DNA from 2 places in the Nonomuraea sp. NPDC047529 genome. Region 1 is predicted to be linked to the other one. Evidence: riboswitches for the same ligand, from Rfam matches in the RefSeq annotation. Region 1 holds a riboswitch; the other holds the start of a gene.
The links. A riboswitch is a leader RNA that binds a small molecule or an ion and turns the genes downstream of it on or off. The one in region 1 is predicted to bind S-adenosylmethionine.
Positions count from the first base shown of each region.

Region 2: another riboswitch for S-adenosylmethionine. It lies ahead of ABZ815_RS26130 (aminotransferase class V-fold PLP-dependent enzyme); the one in region 1 lies ahead of thrC (threonine synthase).

Region 1 covers NZ_JBEYTJ010000005.1:308,382-317,400, forward strand. Annotated here, with positions in the region: gene ABZ815_RS11630 (AAA family ATPase) at 1-340, shown strand, start outside; gene ABZ815_RS11635 (YbhB/YbcL family Raf kinase inhibitor-like protein) at 403-933, shown strand; gene ABZ815_RS11640 (hypothetical protein) at 1,101-1,526, opposite strand; gene groL (chaperonin GroEL) at 1,679-3,307, opposite strand; gene ABZ815_RS11650 (cold-shock protein) at 3,652-3,852, opposite strand; gene ABZ815_RS11655 (MoaD/ThiS family protein) at 4,096-4,371, opposite strand; gene thrC (threonine synthase) at 4,397-5,629, opposite strand; SAM riboswitch class I at 5,643-5,783, opposite strand; gene ABZ815_RS11665 (RNA polymerase sigma factor) at 5,863-6,417, opposite strand; gene ABZ815_RS11670 (trehalose-6-phosphate synthase) at 6,449-7,873, shown strand; gene ABZ815_RS11675 (hypothetical protein) at 7,915-9,019, shown strand, end outside.
Region 2 covers NZ_JBEYTJ010000017.1:113,584-122,602, reverse strand. Annotated here, with positions in the region: gene ABZ815_RS26150 (DUF2520 domain-containing protein) at 1-370, opposite strand, end outside; gene ABZ815_RS26145 (chaplin family protein) at 727-951, opposite strand; gene ABZ815_RS26140 (SAM-dependent methyltransferase) at 1,146-2,108, shown strand; gene ABZ815_RS26135 (cytochrome P450) at 2,092-3,291, opposite strand; SAM riboswitch class IV at 3,367-3,482, shown strand; gene ABZ815_RS26130 (aminotransferase class V-fold PLP-dependent enzyme) at 3,530-4,825, shown strand; gene ABZ815_RS26125 (DoxX family membrane protein) at 4,828-5,532, opposite strand; gene ABZ815_RS26120 (NADH-quinone oxidoreductase subunit D) at 5,657-6,802, shown strand; gene ABZ815_RS26115 (acyltransferase) at 6,799-7,884, shown strand; gene ABZ815_RS26110 (DUF3180 domain-containing protein) at 7,881-8,336, opposite strand; gene folK (2-amino-4-hydroxy-6-hydroxymethyldihydropteridine diphosphokinase) at 8,333-8,836, opposite strand; gene folB (dihydroneopterin aldolase) at 8,833-9,019, opposite strand, start outside.

The DNA of each region.
Region 1 (9,019 bases):
GGGCGGCACGGTCGCCGAGGCCGCCCGGGAGGTGCTGGCCAGGGAGGGCTCGATCGGCGTCATCGTCCCCGACGCGATGGTCGCCGCGGTGTCCGAGGCGCTGTCCGGCCTGCCGCACGCGGTGCTCGACCCCGACTCGGCGCAGGAGCACCGCCTGCTGATCGTGCCCGCCACGCTCGCCAAGGGCCTGGAGTACGACCATGTGATCGTCGTCGAGCCCGCCGACATCGTCGAGGCCGAGCCCCGCGGCCTGGCCCGCCTGTACGTGGTCCTGACCCGAGCGGTCACCTCGCTCACGGTCCTGCACGACAAGCCGCTCCCGGCGCAGCTCGGCGCCTGACGGAGGGCGGGCGCGGCCGCTTCTAGGATGGCCTGAAGGAGCTGTCAACCTAGGAGGATGCCGTGCCCGCACCGCTTCCGCATGAACACCTGCCCTCCGTCCCCGCGCTCGTGGTGGAGAGCGACGACATCCAGGACGGCGAGCGGCTGAACGACCTCCACGTCTTCAACGACTGGGGGATGACCGGCGGGAACGTCTCGCCGCAGCTGCGCTGGTCCGGCGCCCCGGAGGGCACCCGCGGCTACGCCGTCACCTGCCACGACCCCGACGCCCCCACCGGCAGCGGCTTCTGGCACTGGGTGCTGTTCGACCTTCCCGGCGACACCGCCGAGCTCCCCAGAGGCGCGGGCACCGGCCCCGACTTCAAGGGCCTGCCCGCCGGCGCGGTCCACGCCCGCAACGACTACGGCACCAAAGACTACGGCGGCGCCGCTCCCCCGCCCGGCGACCCCCACCGCTACGTCTTCACGGTGCACGCGCTCGGGGTCGACAAGCTGGGCGTCGGCAGCGACGCGAGCCCGGCCGTGGTCGGCTTCAACATCACCGCCAACACGCTGGCCCGCGGTCACGTCATCGCGCACTTCGGCATCTGAGTTCAGCGTCCGGGTTCAGCGTCCGGGTTCAGCGTCCGAGTTCTGGGCCCGGGTTCGGGGGCCGAGTTCGGCACAACACCGCGGCGAAGGCGCCCCGTTCGCGTACGGAGCGCCTTCGCCGTGGTGCCGCGTCGGGTCTCGTACGCCCCCGCGTCACCCAGACGGGTTCAGTCGTCCTGCACGGTGCCGTCCGCGAACGTGATGTCCCCGGGAGCGTCGGTCGAGGTGTCCTCACGCTCGTCCGCCGACATGTCCTCGCCCTCGTCGGAACCCTCGTCGGAACCCTCGTCGGCGCCCTCGTTCGCCGAGGCGTCCTCGCTCTCTTCCGACACGTCCGCGCGATCGTCGGACGACTCGTCCTCGAAGGCGTCCGACAGGTCCTCGCGCTGGTCCGACGACGTCCACCTCGACGGCGAGGCGCAGTAGTCGCGGTCGTACAGCTCCAGGTAGCCCGCGCAGTAGGGTACGTCCACGTACTCCAGCGACTCGTCCAGGTAACCGTGGTCGTCGGCCTCGGCCGGCATGGTCATGGCGGCAGCGGCGGCCAGCATGACGGCGCCAAGCCCGAGAACGCGCGCGGTGCGGGAATTCATGTAACTACTCCTTTTGTGCGGTGAATGTCACTTCGTGTCGTTACTTTCCGTAGTCAATAACTACTAAACGTGACCGCACTGGACACAACAAAAGGCGGCCGGATCCTTGGAGATCCGAACCGCCTTCTGATGCGTCAGCGACCAGGCGAAGCCTAGAAGTCCATGTCGCCGCCGCCGGGCATGCCGGCCGGAGCAGCAGGGGTCTTCTCGGGCTTCTCCGCGATGACGGCCTCGGTGGTCAGGAAGAGCGCCGCGATGGAGGCGGCGTTCTGCAGCGCGGAGCGCGTCACCTTGGCCGGGTCGATGATCCCGGACTCGAACATGTTGACGTACTCGCCGGAAGCGGCGTTGAGGCCCTCGCCCGGGGTCAGGTTGCGCACCTTCTCCACGACGACGCCACCCTCGAGACCGGCGTTGACCGCGATCTGCTTGAGCGGCTCCTCCAGAGCCTTCTTCACGATCGCCGCGCCGGTGGCCTCGTCGCCGTTGAGCTCGAGCTTGTCGAACGCCTTGGCGCCGGCCTGCAGCAGCGCCACGCCACCGCCGGGGACGATGCCCTCCTCGACGGCCGCCTTGGCGTTGCGCACGGCGTCCTCGATGCGGTGCTTGCGCTCCTTGAGCTCGACCTCGGTCGCCGCGCCGGCCTTGATGACCGCCACGCCACCGGCCAGCTTGGCCAGGCGCTCCTGCAGCTTCTCACGGTCGTAGTCGGAGTCGGTGCGCTCGATCTCGGCGCGGATCTCGTTGACCCGGCCGGAGATCGCCTCGGCGTCACCGGCGCCGTCGACGATGGTGGTCTCGTCCTTGGTCACCACGACCTTGCGGGCGCGGCCGAGCAGGTCGAGGGTGGCGGTCTCCAGCTTGAGGCCGACCTCCTCGGCGATGACCTGACCACCGGTCAGGATCGCGATGTCGCCCAGCATGGCCTTGCGGCGGTCGCCGAAGCCCGGGGCCTTGACGGCCACGGAGCGGAAAAGGCCGCGGATCTTGTTGACCACCAGGGTCGCCAGAGCCTCGCCGTCGACATCCTCGGCGATGATCAGCAGCGGCTTGCCGGACTGCACGACCTTGTCGAGCAGCGGCAGCAGGTCCTTGTTGGCCGAGACCTTGCTGTTGACGATCAGGATGTACGGGTCTTCGAGCACGGCCTCCATACGGTCGGAGTCGGTCACGAAGTACATCGACGTCATGCCCTTGTCGAAGCGCATGCCCTCGGTGAGCTCGAGCTCGAGACCGAAGGTGTTGCTCTCCTCGACGGTGATGACGCCTTCCTTGCCGACCTTGTCCATCGCCTCGGCGATGAGCGAGCCGATCTCGGGGTCGGCGGCGGAGATGGAGGCGGTGGAGGCGATCTGCTCCTTGGTCTCCACGTCCTTGGCCAGCTTGGAGAGCTCCTCGCTGACGCGCTCGACGGCGGCCTCGATGCCCTTCTTCAGGGCCATCGGGTTGGCGCCGGCGGCGACGTTGCGCAGACCTTCGCGCACCAGCGCCTGGGCGAGCACGGTGGCCGTGGTGGTGCCGTCGCCGGCGACGTCGTCAGTCTTCTTGGCGACTTCCTTGACCAGCTCGGCGCCGATCTTCTCCCACGGGTCCTCGAGCTCGATCTCCTTGGCGATGGAGACGCCGTCGTTGGTGATCGTGGGAGCGCCCCACTTCTTCTCCAGCACGACGTTGCGCCCCTTGGGACCAAGGGTCACCTTGACGGCGTCGGCGAGCTGGTTCATACCGCGCTCGAGACCGCGCCGGGCGTCCTCGTCAAACGCGATCATCTTGGCTGCCATAAGGCTAGACCTCCCAGATGCAGGGTGGCGTGTGCTGGACCGAGCCGACGCCCGCGACGGCATGGGTCTGCATCTCCGTTCGGCAGACCCCATCGTCTCGATCCGGGTTGTTGGCACTCTGCCATACAGAGTGCCAACGAACTGTTTAGCACTCTACCCTGCCGAGTGCAAGCCACGGGCCCCCTGCCCCAGGTCATGGGGCAGGTCATCGGGCACACCGGTTCGTACGGCGAGCCGCCCCAGGAGGTGCGGCCCGCCGTGCGAAGCCGACGGAGGAAACAGTGGCGGGCTCACGCGGACTGCGCTGCCGCGCGTGCCGCCCGGTTCACACCGGCGACGGTGGGTCAGACCGCGCGGACGGACTCCGCCTGCGGCCCCTTCTGGCCCTGCGTGATCTCGAACTCGACGCGCTGACCCTGTTCGAGAGATCGGTACCCGTCCATCATGATCGCTGAGTAATGGACGAATACATCCTTACCACCGTCTACCGCGATGAAGCCGTAGCCCTTGTCCGCGTTGAACCACTTGACGGTGCCCTGCGCCACTTCCGACTCCTCTTACTGGGCTCGCAGATCTCGCCCATTCCTCCGCGAGACCTGTAATCGCCTGACTTTTGGGAAAATCAGCCATACGATCGCCCTCGACCATACCTGTGGCACGGGGTTTGGCAACAGAGTCAATCGACAAACCGCTAATTTCATCGAAGGCTGAGTCGTTCGAGTTGAATTGGGTTCTAAAACAAGAAGGCGCCCACAAGGGGCGCCTTCAAGAGTCGGGGGGTCCGGCGGTCAGCCGCCCGCGACGGCGGGGATGATGGAGATCTGCGTGCCTTCGGGGGCGGGAGTGTCCAAGCCTTCGACGAAACGGACATCCTCTTCGCCAACGTAAACGTTGACAAAACGACGAATCTTGCCCGATTCATCCAGAATTCTCGCGCCGATCCCCGGGTAGTCGGAGTCGAGCTTGGCGAGAACGTCACGAAGAGTCGCCCCTTCGCCACTCACTTCGGCGTTACCCCCGGTGTAAGTGCGCAGGATGGTGGGAATCCGCACAGAAACGTTCATGGTTTTTGTTGCCTTTCCTGGATTGTCAGACAGTCGCGCGGAACGCGTCGAGAGAGGGCCGGATCACGGCGGTGGGCCGCGCGTCGTCGCTGATCGCGTCGAGCGTCTTGAGGCCGTCGCCGGTGTTCAGGACCACGGTCTCGGCCTCGGGGTCGAGCCTGCCCGTCTCGACGAGCTTCTTCAGCACGCCCACCGTGACGCCGCCCGCGGTCTCGGCGAAGATGCCCTCGGTGGAGGCCAGGAGCTTGATCGCGGCGACGATCTCCGGGTCGGTGACGTCCTCGACGCCCCCGCCGGTACGCCGGGCGATGTCCAGCACGTACGGCCCGTCGGCGGGGTTGCCGATGGCCAGCGACTTGGCGATCGTGTCCGGCTTGACCGGCTGGACCACGTCGTGCCCCGCCTTGTACGCCGTCGAGACCGGCGAGCACCCGGCCGCCTGCGCCCCGAACACCTTGTACGGCGTGTCCTCGACCAGCCCGAGCGCGATCAGCTCCTTGAACCCCTTGTCGATCTTCGTGAGCTGGGAGCCCGAGGCGATGGGGATGACGATCTGCTCCGGCAGCCGCCAGCCGAGCTGCTCGGCGATCTCGTACGCGAGCGTCTTGGACCCCTCGGCGTAGTACGGCCGCAGGTTGACGTTGACGAACCCCCACCTCTCGCCCAGCGGGTCGCCGATCAGCTCGGAACAGAACCGGTTGACCTCGTCGTAGGTGCCCTCGATCCCGACCAGCCGGCCGCCGAACACCCGGGCCATGGCGATCTTGGCCGCTTCGAGGTCGGCCGGGATGAACACGCACGCGTCGAGGCCGGCCCGCGCGGCGGCGGCGGTGACCGCGCCGGCGAGGTTGCCCGTGGAGGAGCAGGAGAGCGTGTGGAACCCGAAGTTCCTGGCCGCCTCGACGGCGATGGCGACCACGCGGTCCTTGAAGGAGTGGGTGGGGTTGCCCGAGTCGTCCTTCACGAACAGGGACCGGAGGCCGAGCGCCTTGCCGAGGTTGCCGGCCTTGACCAGCTTCGTCCAGCCCGGGTTCATGTTGGGCTTGCTCGCCACGTCGGCGGGGACCGGAAGCAGGGAACGGTAGCGCCAGATGTTGGCGGGGCCGGACTCGATGTCCGCGCGGGTCACCTGGCCGAAGGAGTAGGCCGCTTCGAGCGGCCCGAAACACTCCAGGCAGGCGAAGCTGGGGCCCAGGGGGTAGCGCGTGCCGCACTCGCGGCAGGACAGAGCGACGGCAGGACCAAAGTCGAGCGACATGAAGCGAGGCCTTCCCTCATCTTCGCCCGCGGCCACCTTGACCGCGAACCGGAATTGGCACCTTGTCCCGGTCGGCCTCGCCAGGTCGCGAGTACAAGCCGGGAGGGTTGCCGGGGCTTCGCAGGGCCGGTCCCTCCACCCCTCTGGATGAGCAATATTCAGTTGTCGAAAGGGACTCTACCTTCTCAAGTGGCCGAAACGGCCACCCATCTCAGAAGGTGAGAAAGCTTGTCTCACCGATAGTCCTCCCCGAGGACTCCCTGCACGTACTTGCGGGCCTGGTGGATGCGGGACTTGGCGGTGCCGAGCGGGATGTTGAGCTGCTCGGCCACCTCGTTGTAGTCGAGCTGGACGATGTCGCGCAGCACCAGCGCCTGGGCCAGGTCGGGCTTGTCGGCCTCCAGCGCCTCCATCGCGTCGAGCAGGTCGAGCCGCGAGCCGGCGATCACGCTGACCCGCCGCGCGTCCGGCTTCTGCATCGGCAGCTCCTCCGACGTCTGCTCGGCGGCCCTGCGCTTCAACGACCGGTACGTGGTGCGCGCGCAGTTGGCGGTCACGATGTGCAGCCAGGTGCTGAACCTGGCCCGCCCCTCGAACCGCCCGATGTTGCGCGCCACGGCCAGCAGTGTGTCCTGCGAGGCTTCTTCCGCGTCCTGGTGATAGGGCAGGATCCGGGCGCAGTGGCGCATCACGTCAGGCTCGATCCTGGCCAGGAGCTCGCCGAGCGCGCGATGGTCTCCGGCCGCGGCCGAGCGGGCGAGTTCCTCGGTTAGCTCATCTAGCGCCATAGCTGGGATCCTATGGGCGAAGGGAGCCCAAATGAACAGCGTTCTCGTGGCGTCCAACCGCGGGCCGGTCTCCTTCACCGTCGACGACGACGGTGAGCTGACCATGAAACGCGGTGGTGGGGGCCTGGTCTCGGGCCTGTCGGGGGTGGCCAAGGAGCACGGCGTGCTGTGGGTGTGCGCCGCGCTGTCCGACGGCGACCGCAGCGCCGTACGCCTCGCTCCGGGGGGCCGGCTCGACCGGACGGGCTACGACACGGGCGCGTTGCGGATGCTCGACATCCCCGCGGCCACCTTCCACCGCGCCTACAACGCCGTGGCCAACTCGACCCTGTGGTTCGTCAACCACCTGCTGTACGACATCCCCAACTCCCCCAGCTTCGGCACCAAGTTCCGGCGCGAGTGGGAGTCCTACCGCGACTACAACGGCGCGTTCGCGCTGGCGCTGGCCGAGGAGGCCGGGCACGGCGCACGCGTGATGGTCCAGGACTACCACCTGACGCTCACCCCGGCGATGCTCCGCGCCGAGCGCCCCGACCTGCGCATCGCCCATTTCAGCCACACGCCGTGGGCGCCCCCGGAGTACTTCTCCCTGCTGCCCGACGCGGTGACCAGGGAGGTCCTGGACGGCATCCTGGGGGCCGACCACGCGGGCTTCCTCACCGCGCGGTGGGCGGCGGCGTTCATGGACTGCTGCGAGGCGCTGCTCGGCGCGCGGGTGGACCGCGCGGCCCGCACGGTCACCCACGAGGGCAGGAAGACGCGCGTCGGCGTGCACAGCCTGGGCGTGGACGGCGCTGCGCTGTGGGCGCGGGCCTGCGAGCCCGACGTCGAGTCGCACATGGCCGCGCTCGCCGAGCAGGTGGCCGGGCGGCGGCTGATCGTCCGCATCGACCGCACCGAGCTGTCCAAGAACATCGTGCGCGGGCTGCTGGCCTACCGGGAGTTCCTGGCCGCCCATCCGGAGTGGCACGGCAAGGTGGTCCACCTGGCCTTCGCCTACCCGAGCCGGCACGACCTGCCCGAATACCGCGAGTACACCGCGTCGGTGCAGCGCTGCGCGCGCGAGATCGAGGACGAGTACGCCACCGAGGACTGGGACCCGGTCATCCTCAACGTCAACGACGACTACCCGCGCTCGCTGGCCGCCTACCGGCTGGCGGACGTGCTGCTGGTCAACCCCATCCGCGACGGCATGAACCTGGTGGCCAAGGAGGGGCCCGTCCTGTCGCCGCGCTGCGCCCTGGTGCTCTCGCGCGAGGCGGGGGCGGCGGCCGAGCTGGGGCCGTACGCGCTGGTGGTCAACCCCTACGACGTGAGCGGCACGGCGGCCGCGCTGCACGAGGCCCTGGTGATGCCCGAGGACGAGCGCAGGCGCCGCCGCGACCGGCTGTACGAGGCGGCCACCGCGCTGCCGCCGCACAAGTGGCTGGAATCCCAGCTCGATGCCCTGCTTTAACATGAGAAGTCGGATTCACTGCCAATGACGGAGGCTGCCGGGTGTCGACGGTCTCAGTGCCCATCCGACTCGTCCGGGATCGTCCGACCTGGCTGATCTACCTCCTGCTCGGCGCGTTCGCCACCTTCATGTACGGCCTCAGCGCCGCCCTGCCGCTCCTGCGCGCCGACCAGCGCACCACGGCCACCGTCGCCGGGCTGCACGGCACCGCCATGGCGCTCGGCACGGTCGGCGCCGGCCTCACCCTGCCCCTGCTCACCAGGGTCCTCGGCCGGCGCGTGACGTGCTGGGTCGGCCTGGCCGGGATGAACGCCGGCGTGCTGCTGGTCATGGCCACCTCCGCGCTGCCCCTGACGCTGCTGGGCTACGGCGTGGCCGGCGGCTTCGGCTCGGTCATGCTCTACGCGGCGATGGCCGAGCTCAGCGACCACCACGGCCCCGCGGGACCGGCCGCGCTCAGCGAGGCCAACGCCGTGGGCGTGCTGGTGGGGATCGTGGCGACGTTCGTGCTCAGCCAGGTGGCGCAGAGCGCGCTCGGCTGGCGGGCCGCCCTGCTGATCACCCCGGCGGTCAGCGTCCTGCTCGCACTGGCGCTGGGCCGCTCCTGGCCCGCGCCCCGGCAGGGCATGGAAGGGGAGGACGACGTGGTCGCCCTGGGCGGCGTCCAGGCGCGGGTGGGCGGCCGGTGGCGCTTCCATCTGGCCGGGGCCGTGCTGTTCTGCTGCGTGGCCCTGGAGTTCTCGTTCAACCTGTGGGCCGCCGACCTGTTCGCCCTCAGGACCGGCGTGACGGCGGCCGTCGCGGCGACCGGGCTGACGGCGTTCGTCAGCGGCATGGCGGCGGGCAGGTTCGCGGGCGCGCAGCTCGCGCTGCGGCTGCCGGCCACGCCGCTGTTCGTCGGCGCCCTGGGGCTGATGGCGCTCGGCTGGCTGCTGTTCTGGACGAGCGGCGCGCCGGTGCTGTCGTACGCGGGGCTGGCGCTGAGCGGGCTGGGCGCGTCGCTGCAGTTCCCGCTCGCGCTGAGCTCGCTGATCGCCGCCTCCGGCGACCGGGCGGACCGGGCGGCGGCCGCCTCGCCCGTGTGGGCGGGCGCCGCCATGGCGGTCGGCCCGCTGCTGCTCGGCTCGCTGGCCGACGGCTACGGCA
Region 2 (9,019 bases), on a different contig from region 1:
GGAGCGCGAGCGGCAGCGCGCCCGCCTGCGCGGCCGGGTCGAGCACCGACAGGCCGTACGCGCCGCTGGCGTGGACGAGCAGCTTGCCCTTGAGGTCGGCGCCCGTGCGGGCCAGCCCTGCCACGAGGTCGGGCAGCGCGTCGTCGGGAACGGTCAGCAGGATGAGCTGGGAGGCGGCGACCACCTCGTCGGGCCGGGTCAGCTCGACCCCGAGCCGGTCGGCGGCCCACCTGCGCGAGGTGTCGGAGACCCCGCTCGCGGCCACGATCCGGTGGCCCGCCTGAGCCAGCGCGGCGCCGAGCACGGAGCCGACCTTGCCCGCACCGAGCACGCCGACGGTCAGCCGTGCCGGGCGATCACCTGCGTCCATGACGTCTCACCCCTGTCGACCGCAACGGCACCGTGGTGGCACCGTGAAGGCACTGCGGACCAGCGTAACCGGCGGGCGGGGGCCGACAGGTCGGGGGCCGTCGAACACGTTCCGGCATGTCCGGCGCTTTGCCGCCCGTTGAGTTAACGACAAATGCGACAGGGGCATACGAATCATGCACCCCCTGTCGAAAGAGATGAGGAGAGGGGTCCACGCACGACGACGGGCGCCGAGTCCTGACAACCCGACGCCCGCCTGGATGCGACCTCCTGGAGGTGCACTGACCGGTCATCCGCCGACTGACCGGCCGGGATCAGAGCCCGGACCGCGCGCGAGCGGTCCGGGCTCTCCCTGCCTCAGCGGCTGTAGACCGCGGTGTTGGGGCTCCCCTGGCAGCCGTTGATCGGCACCGCCTGGATGCCGATGTTGTTGCCGCAGACGGGCACGACGGCGGTGATGGGGAGGTGGATCGGGCTGCCGCTCAGGATGCCGTTGTTGCCGTGGGTGACATCGTCGGCGTACGCGGGGGCCGCCAGGGCCAGGAGGGCGATGGCACCTGCCATGACCAGAGTCTTCTTCACGGGGGGCTCCTCTCAGTCTGCGGCCTCAGGGCCGCAATGCTTTCGGTGGAGCGATCCGGCTCGCCGCTTACCGCGGATGGGCGAAACGCAGTCGCTCTGTGACAGTGCGTAAACGTTAGCGCAATGTAGCGACCAAGAGTAGTCAATGGACGACTCTGCGTGTCGAACCCTTCGGTCATGAGATAGTCACCCTCATGTGGCTCACCTGGCGCGCCGCCACGGAACGCGCGCTCTACGGCGAGGAGGGCTTTTACCTCCGCGAACGCCCCTCGGGCCACTTCCGCACCTCGGTCGGAGCCTCGGCCGTGTTCGCGGAGGCGGTCCTGGCCCTGCTGGTGGAGGTGGACTCCGAGCTCGGCTCCCCCGAGCGGCTCGACCTGGTCGACGTCGGCGCGGGCGAGGGAGTGCTGGTCAGCCGCATCCTCGCGGCGGCCGAGCCCGCTCTGCGCGACCGGCTCCGGGTCACCTGCGTCGACCTGTCGCCCCGGCCCGCCGGGCTGCCCGAGCAGGTGGAGTGGAGCCGCTGCCTGCCCTCCAGCATCACCGGGCTGGCCGTCGCCAACGAGTGGCTCGACAACATCCCGCTCGACGTGGCCGAGCAGACCTCCGGCGGCCCCCGTCTGGTCATGGTCAACACCAGGACCGGCGAGGAGCGCCTCGGCGGCCCGCTGCGGCCCGCCGACCGCGAATGGCTCGAACGCTGGTGGCCGCTGCCGCACGTGGGCACCCGCGCCGAGATCGGCCGCCCCCGCGACGACGCCTGGGCCTCCGTTCTGGTACGTCTCACCCACGGCCGGGCGATAGCCGTGGATTATGCACACCCTGTGGATAACCGACCGCTCTGTGGCACGCTGACCGGTTACCGCGGCGGCGCGGTCGTGGCCCCCGTCCCCGACGGGACCTGCGACATCACCGCCCACGTCGCCCTCGACGCGTGCGCCGAGGCCGGGCGGCGGGCCGGCGCGATATCCACAACCTTGTCCACACAGCGCGACATGCTGCGGGCGCTGGGCCTCACCGGCGCCCGGCCCCCGGTCGACCTCGCCGCCGCCGATCCGCGCGCCTACGTACGGGCGCTGTCGAGGGCGTCGGAGGAGGCCGAGCTGATCGATCCGGCCGGGCTGGGCGGGTTCGGCTGGCTCAGCCAGAGCCGGTGACGTCGAGGTCGAGCGAGCGCAGGCCGCGGATGACGAAACCGGGCTTGTAGACCGGCTCCGCGCGCAGCTCGATCGTCCCGACCCGGCCCAGCAGCGCGGTGAACGACTCCGTCAGCTCGATCCTGGCCAGCGGCGCGCCCAGGCAGAAGTGGATGCCCGCGCCGAAGGAGATGTGCGGGTTGTCCGGGCGGCCCAGGTCGAGCCGGTCCGGGTCCTCGAACACCTCGGGGTCCCTGTTGGCCGAGCCGAACAGGCAGGCCACCTCCGAGCCGCGCGGGATCCGCACGCCGTGGACCTCGATGTCCTCCAGCACCCAGCGCTCGAAGAGCTGGAGCGGGGTGTCGTAGCGCAGCAGCTCCTCGATGGCGGTCGGCAGCAGCGAACGGTCGGCGCGCAGCCGGGCCAGCTCGCCGGGGTTCTTCAGCAGGGCCCGCCAGCCGTTGCCGGAGACGTTGACCGTGGCCTCGTGGCCCGCGTTCAGCAGCAGGACGCAGGTGCCGGCCAGCTCGTCGAGGGTCAGCTCGGGGATCGCGGCCAGGGCGCTGACCAGGTCCTCGCCGGGGTTGGCGATGCGTTCGCGGGCCAGGTCCTTGAGGTAGGACTCGAACTCCTCGGCCGCGCGCACCGCCTGGTGCTGGGTCTCCAGGCTGGGGTTGAGCTCGTACATGCCGCACATGTCGGCCGACCACGGGCGCAGCAGGTGACGGTCCTGCTCGGGCACGCCGAGCATCTCGGCGATGACGGTGACCGGCAGCGGCTCGGCGACCTCGGCGATCAGGTCGCCGCCGCCCTTCTCGACGTACGCGTCGATCAGGCTCTCGGCGATGGCCCGGACGCGCGGGCGCAGCGACTCGACCATGCGGGGCGTGAACGCCTTGGACACCAGCCGGCGCAGCCTCGTGTGGTCCGGCGGCTCGACCTCCAGCATGCCGTTCCTGCTGACGCGCCAGAAGGCTTCCTGGAACTCCGGCTCGGGCTGCCGGCCGAACTCCTCGTGCGTGGCGACGTGGGTGTAGTCGCGGCCCAGCCGGCGGTCTCTGAGCAGCGCGTTCACGTCCGCGTGCCGGGAGATCAGCCACTGGTTGGACGGCTCGAAGTAGCGTACGGGCGCCTCGCGCCTCAGCTCGTCGTACGCCGGATAGGGGTCGACGACGAAATCCGGATTCCAGGGATCAAAGCGCACTATTTCATCTTATGAGACGGGTTGACCTGCTGGACTTGCGAATCGTGCCCCGGTGTCGGTTATAGTGCCGTCGTAGGTCATGAGTGCCAGCGACAAGCCCCGGCTAGCTGGCCGGCAACCCTCGCGTCCGCGGCGGGGTGCCCCGGGTGAAGACCTGGTCCGTCACGAGGTGTGGCGGGCAAGCGCGGGCTCCGTGGCTGTTCCCAGGGGTCCGACCGACCCCGTGAGGAGCCGTGCCATGTCCACTTTGACGATCTTCAACTCCGTGCCCGCCCAGGCCGCCGAGACCCCCGCCGCCCCCGCCGCCGCCTCCGGACGGCCGATCCCCGCCGTGCTCGGCGCCGACCTGGAGGTGCCGGTCAAGGGCGGCCGCCTGGTCAGCTACGCCAACCTCGACTACGCCGCCAGCGCCCCCTGTCTTGAGCCGGTCAGCGCCGCCGTCGCCGCCGCGCTCCCGGCCTACTCCAGCGTCCACCGCGGCGCGGGCTACGCCTCCCAGCTCACCACCGCCCGGTACGAGCAGGCCCGCCACACGGTCAGGGCCTTCGTCGGCGCCCGTGCCGACGACGCCGTCATCTTCACCCGCAACACCACCGACGCCACCAACCTGCTGGCCCGCTGCCTGCCCGAGGACGCGACCGCCGTCGTCTTCGACTCCGAGCACCACGCCTCGCTGCTGCCCTGGGCGCGGTCCGTGCGCCTGGCGCCGCCCGCCTTCCCCGGCGAGGCCGTCCGCGCCGCCGACGAGGCGCTGGCCGGGATCGAGGGCCCCAAGCTGCTCGTGGTCACCGCCGCCTCCAACGTCACCGGCGAACTGTGGCCCATCGCCGCCCTGGCCCACATCGCCCACCGGCACGGCGCCCGCATCCTGGTGGACGCCGCCCAGCTCGTCCCGCACCGCAGGCTCAACCTGACCGCGCTCGACCTGGACTACGTGGCCTTCTCCGGCCACAAGCTGTACGCGCCCTTCGGCGCCGGCGTGCTGATCGGACGCCGTGACTGGCTGGCCGAGGGCGAGCCGTACCTGAAGGGCGGCGGCGCGGTGCGCTCGGTCGGCGAGACCACCGAGTGGCACGACGACCCCGAGCCCCGCCACGAGGCCGGCACCCCCAACGTGCTCGGCGCCATCGCCCTGGCCGCCGCCTGCGACGCACTCACCGCCACCGGGTGGACGGAGCTGGTGCGCGAGGAGGAGCGCCTGATCGCCCGGCTGCGTACCGGTCTGTCGTCGATCGAGGGGGTGCGCGAGCTGTCGCTGTGGGGCGAGGACCACCCCCGGGTGGGGATCGTGTCGTTCGTCGTGGACGGCTACTCGGCCCGGGAGGTGGCCGAGGCGCTGTCCGGCGAGTACGGCATCGGCGTGCGTGACGGGAAGTTCTGCGCGCACCCGTTCGTCCGGCACCTGCTGGGCACCTCGGACGGCGGCTGCGAGGACGGGACCGCCTCCGCGGTACGCGCCTCCATCGGCATCGGCAGCACGCAGGAGCACGTCGACCGCCTGGTCGAGGCCCTGCGGGACCTGGTCGGCCGCTGAGCTCAGCGGTTGGGCGGCTTCGGGTGGGGCGGCTCGTCGGACACCAGGGCGTCGATGTCCCTCATGTCCTCGTCGTTGAGGTGCCCGGGGCGCGGCGCGTTGGGCTGCCTCGGCACGTTGGGCTGCTCGACCTCGCCCTCGGGCCGGACCGGCGTCGTCGGGCCGCCCTCGGGTCGCGTCGGGCCGCTCTCCGGGCCGGGCTGTGTCACGGGCCCCTCGGTGACGACCGTCGTCGGCTCGGCACGCCGGGCCGGCCGGTGCGCGGCGAGGTCGTCCTCGGCGATCCGGCGTTCCTTGCGGCGGCGGAACATCGAGTGGACGATGCCGTCGAGGCCGATGCGGCCGCCACCCAGCGCGGCGAGCATCAGCGAGAGCGCGCCGAGCGCGCCCGGCAGCTCCCATCCCCCGTTCTGCGACAACACCCCGTGTCCTGCGTGCACGAAGACGATCGCGCCGATCATGTCGATGAGCAGCAACAACGCCACCGGCCGGACCAGCAGGCCGAGGATCAACAGGACGCCGCCGATCAGCTCCACAATGGCGGCGAATCCGGCGGACAACCCAGGCATGGGTATGCCCATCTCCCGGAACTGTCCCGCCGCGGCACCCAGCCCGCCCTGCCACTTCTGCCAGCCGTGGACCACGAAGATCACGCCGAGTACCACCCGGGAGATCAGGGCCGCCACATCAAACAGAACTCTTCTCACAGTGCTTTCTCCCCCCGTTCCCGGGTATTGATCCCCATGTCTGGCTTCGGGATGCGTTGCCATACGATTCCTTGACCATCCCCCACGCTGGCTCACCTTGCGGGACGGTGGCAGCATGGGCCCTATGACGGAACGCGTGGTCGGGATCGGCGCCGGCGCGAAGGAGCTGGCGACCGAGGACATGATCCTCAACATCGGTCCCCAGCACCCCTCCACGCACGGCGTGCTCAGGCTCCGGCTCACCCTCGACGGCGAGCGCATCACGGCGGCCGAGCCGATCATCGGCTACATGCACCGGGGCGCGGAGAAGCTGTTCGAGGTCCGCGACTACCGCCAGATCATCATGCTCGCCAACCGGCACGACTGGCTGTCGGGGTTCGCCAACGAGCTGGGCGTCGTGCTGGCCGCCGAGCGGCTGCTCGGCATGGAGGTGCCGGTCAGGGCCGTGTGGGCGCGTACGCTGCTGGCCGAGCTCAACCGGGTGCTCAACCACCTGATGTTCCTCGGCTCCTACCCCCTCGAACTGGGCGCGATCACCCCCGTCTTCTACGCCTTCAACGAGCGCGAACGCATCCAGGCCGTCATGGAGGAGATCTCCGGCGGGCGCATGCACTACATGTTCAACCGGGTCGGCGGCCTGAAAGAGGACCTGCCGCTCGGCTGGCTCGACCGGGTCGCCGAGGCCGTGGCCGAGACCCGCCGCCGGGTGCCCGACATCGAGAACCTCATCCTGAACAACGAGATCTTCCTCGCCCGCACCAAGGGCGTCGGCGTGCTGACCCGCGAGCAGATCCTCCAGTACGGCGTCAGCGGGCCTATCGCCCGCGCCTCCGGCGTCGATCTCGACCTGCGGCGCGACGACCCGTACCTGGCGTACGGGGAGCTGCCGGTCAAGGTCGTCACCCGGCGCGACGGCGACTGCCATGCCCGGTTCGAGGTGCTGTTCGAGCAGCTCAAGGTCTCGCTCGACCTCGCCGACGCGTGCGTCGCCCGGCTGCGCGAGCTGCCTCCCGGGCCGGTCAACCAGCGCCTGCCGAAGGTGCTCAAGGTGCCGGAGGGCCACACGTACGCGTGGACGGAGAACCCGCTCGGCATCAACGGCTACTACCTGGTCTCCAAGGGCGACAAGACGCCGTGGCGGCTCAAGCTGCGCTCGGCGTCGTTCGGCAACGTCCAGGCGCTGCGCGAACTGCTGCCCGGGACCCTGGTGGCCGACATGATCGCCATTCTCGGCTCGATGTTCTTCGTCGTGGGTGACATCGACAAGTGAGCACCCCCGAACGCGACAAGTACGTCGACTGGCTGCGTGCCCTCAGCCTCATCGTCGTGGTGGTCTGGCACTGGGCGTTCACGATCCTGGAGTGGAAGCCCACCGGCCCCGAGCCCACCAGCCCGCTCGGCTTCACCTCCGGGTTGTGGATCCTGACCTGGCTGCTCCAGGTGCTGCCGCTGTTCTTCTACGTCGGCGGCCACGTGCACCTGCTGTCCTGGAACCGGGCCCAGGCGCGCGGCGTCGGCATCGGGGCGTTCGTGTGGCGGCGCATCCGCGCGCTGTCCCTGCCCGCGTTGTTCCTGTGCGGCGTGTGGATCTCCGTCGGCGCGGTCGTCACCTGGGCCTTCCACGTGGAGTGGATGTGGCGGGTGGTGCTGCTCGTGCTCAGCCCGCTGTGGTTCCTCGGCGTCTACCTGGTGCTGATCGCGCTGCTGCCGGTGGCCCTGTACCTGCACAGACGCTACGACGTGCTGGCCCTCATCTGGCTCGGCGGCTCGGCCCTGGTCGTGGACGTCGTACGCTTCCGTTACGGCTACGAGTGGGCCGGCTGGCTCAACATGATCATCGTCTGGGGCCTGGCCCACCAGGCGGGCTTCTTCTACGACCGGATCGTCGTCCTGCCGAGGCGGTACGACGTCGGCATCCTGTGGACCGGCCTGTTCGCCCTGATCGGCCTGGTCTACTCGGGCATCTACCCGGGCTCGATGGTCGGCGTGCCCGGCGACAAGTGGTCGAACATGGCGCCGCCCACGTTCGTCATCGTCGCCCTGCTGATCTTCCAGATCGGCCTGGTCGAGGTGCTGCGCCCGGCCATGGAACGGGTGCTCGAACGCCCCCGCTGGGCGCGCGCGAACTCCTTCATCAACCGCTACGCCCTGCCGCTGTTCCTCTTCCACACGACCGGCATGGCGATCGCCTTAGGGCTGTCGTGGTGGCTGTTCGGCAACCTCGGCACGAAGATCCCGCCGGACCTGAAGTGGTGGCTGGAGCGGCCGATCGCCATCGTCGGACCGCTGATCTGCACGCTGCCGGTCATCTACCTCTTCGGCCGCCGCCGCCCCTCCGCCAAGACGCGCTAGTCGGACTTGCGCTCGTCGGAGTCCTTGGGGATGCGGCAGCAGTGTTCGAGGTAGAGGGCCGCGCAGACGAGCACCACGCAGGCCACGAACGACCCGGCCGCCACGAAGAACTCCGAACGCGGCGTCTCCCGGTCGAAGATCTGCAGCGTGTACGCGGCGAACCCGGCGAACATGCCCGCGAACACCGCCCCCGCGTACGCCGACGCCTTGGCCAGCGCCGCCAGCCGGGCCACCGCCAGCGGCTCGACCGGCTTGGTGTCCGGCTTCCTGGCGATCCTGGCCTTGGTCACCCACCCGCTGTAGCCCTCGCCGAGGGCCAGCAGCAGCACGGTCGGGATGGCCGTCCAGGGCATGATGGGCAGGTCGGAGTAGAAGTGCCGGACCGCCGCCCAGACGACCAGGGCGACGACGAGGAGGAGAGCGGCCAGCCGGCCGGGATGCGTCGGCCTCAATCGGGCCTCTGCAGCTTCAGGTCGTCGCGCAGGTGCACGCCGTGCCGGTCGAGCCCGGCCAGCAGGTCGGCCACCCGGCCCCTGCCCGGCACCGTGGCCTCGGGGTCGACCACCGACCAGGGCACCAGCACGAACGCGCGCTCGTGCACCCGGGGATGCGGCAGCGTCAGCTCGGGGTCGTCGGACACGGTCTCGCCGACGACGATCAGGTCGACGTCGAGCGTGCGCGGCCCCCACCGCTCCTCACGCACCCGCCCGTAGGCGTTCTCCACGCCCAGCGCCCGTTCGAGCAGCGTACGCGGCGGCAGCTCGGTCTCGGCGACCACGACCGCGTTGAGATACGGCTCCTGCCCGGCGGGCCCTCCGACCGGATCGGTCTCGTAGACCGGGGACACCTTGACGAACTCCAGGCCCGGGGCGTCGAACATCGTGTCGATGGCCCCCTGCAACGTCTGGAACCGCTCGCCCAGGTTGCTGCCGAGCGCGAGGACGGCCTTCATGTGCGGCTCCTCTCGATCGTCACGATCACATCGTCGAACGGCAGCGGGATCGGCGCCGCCGGTTTGTGCACACTCACCTCGACCTTGTCGACCAGCTCACTGGCCAGGCAGACGTCGGCCAGCCGCTGCGCCAGCGTCTCGATCAGCTCGACCGGCTCACCCTCGACCACCTCGACCAGCGCC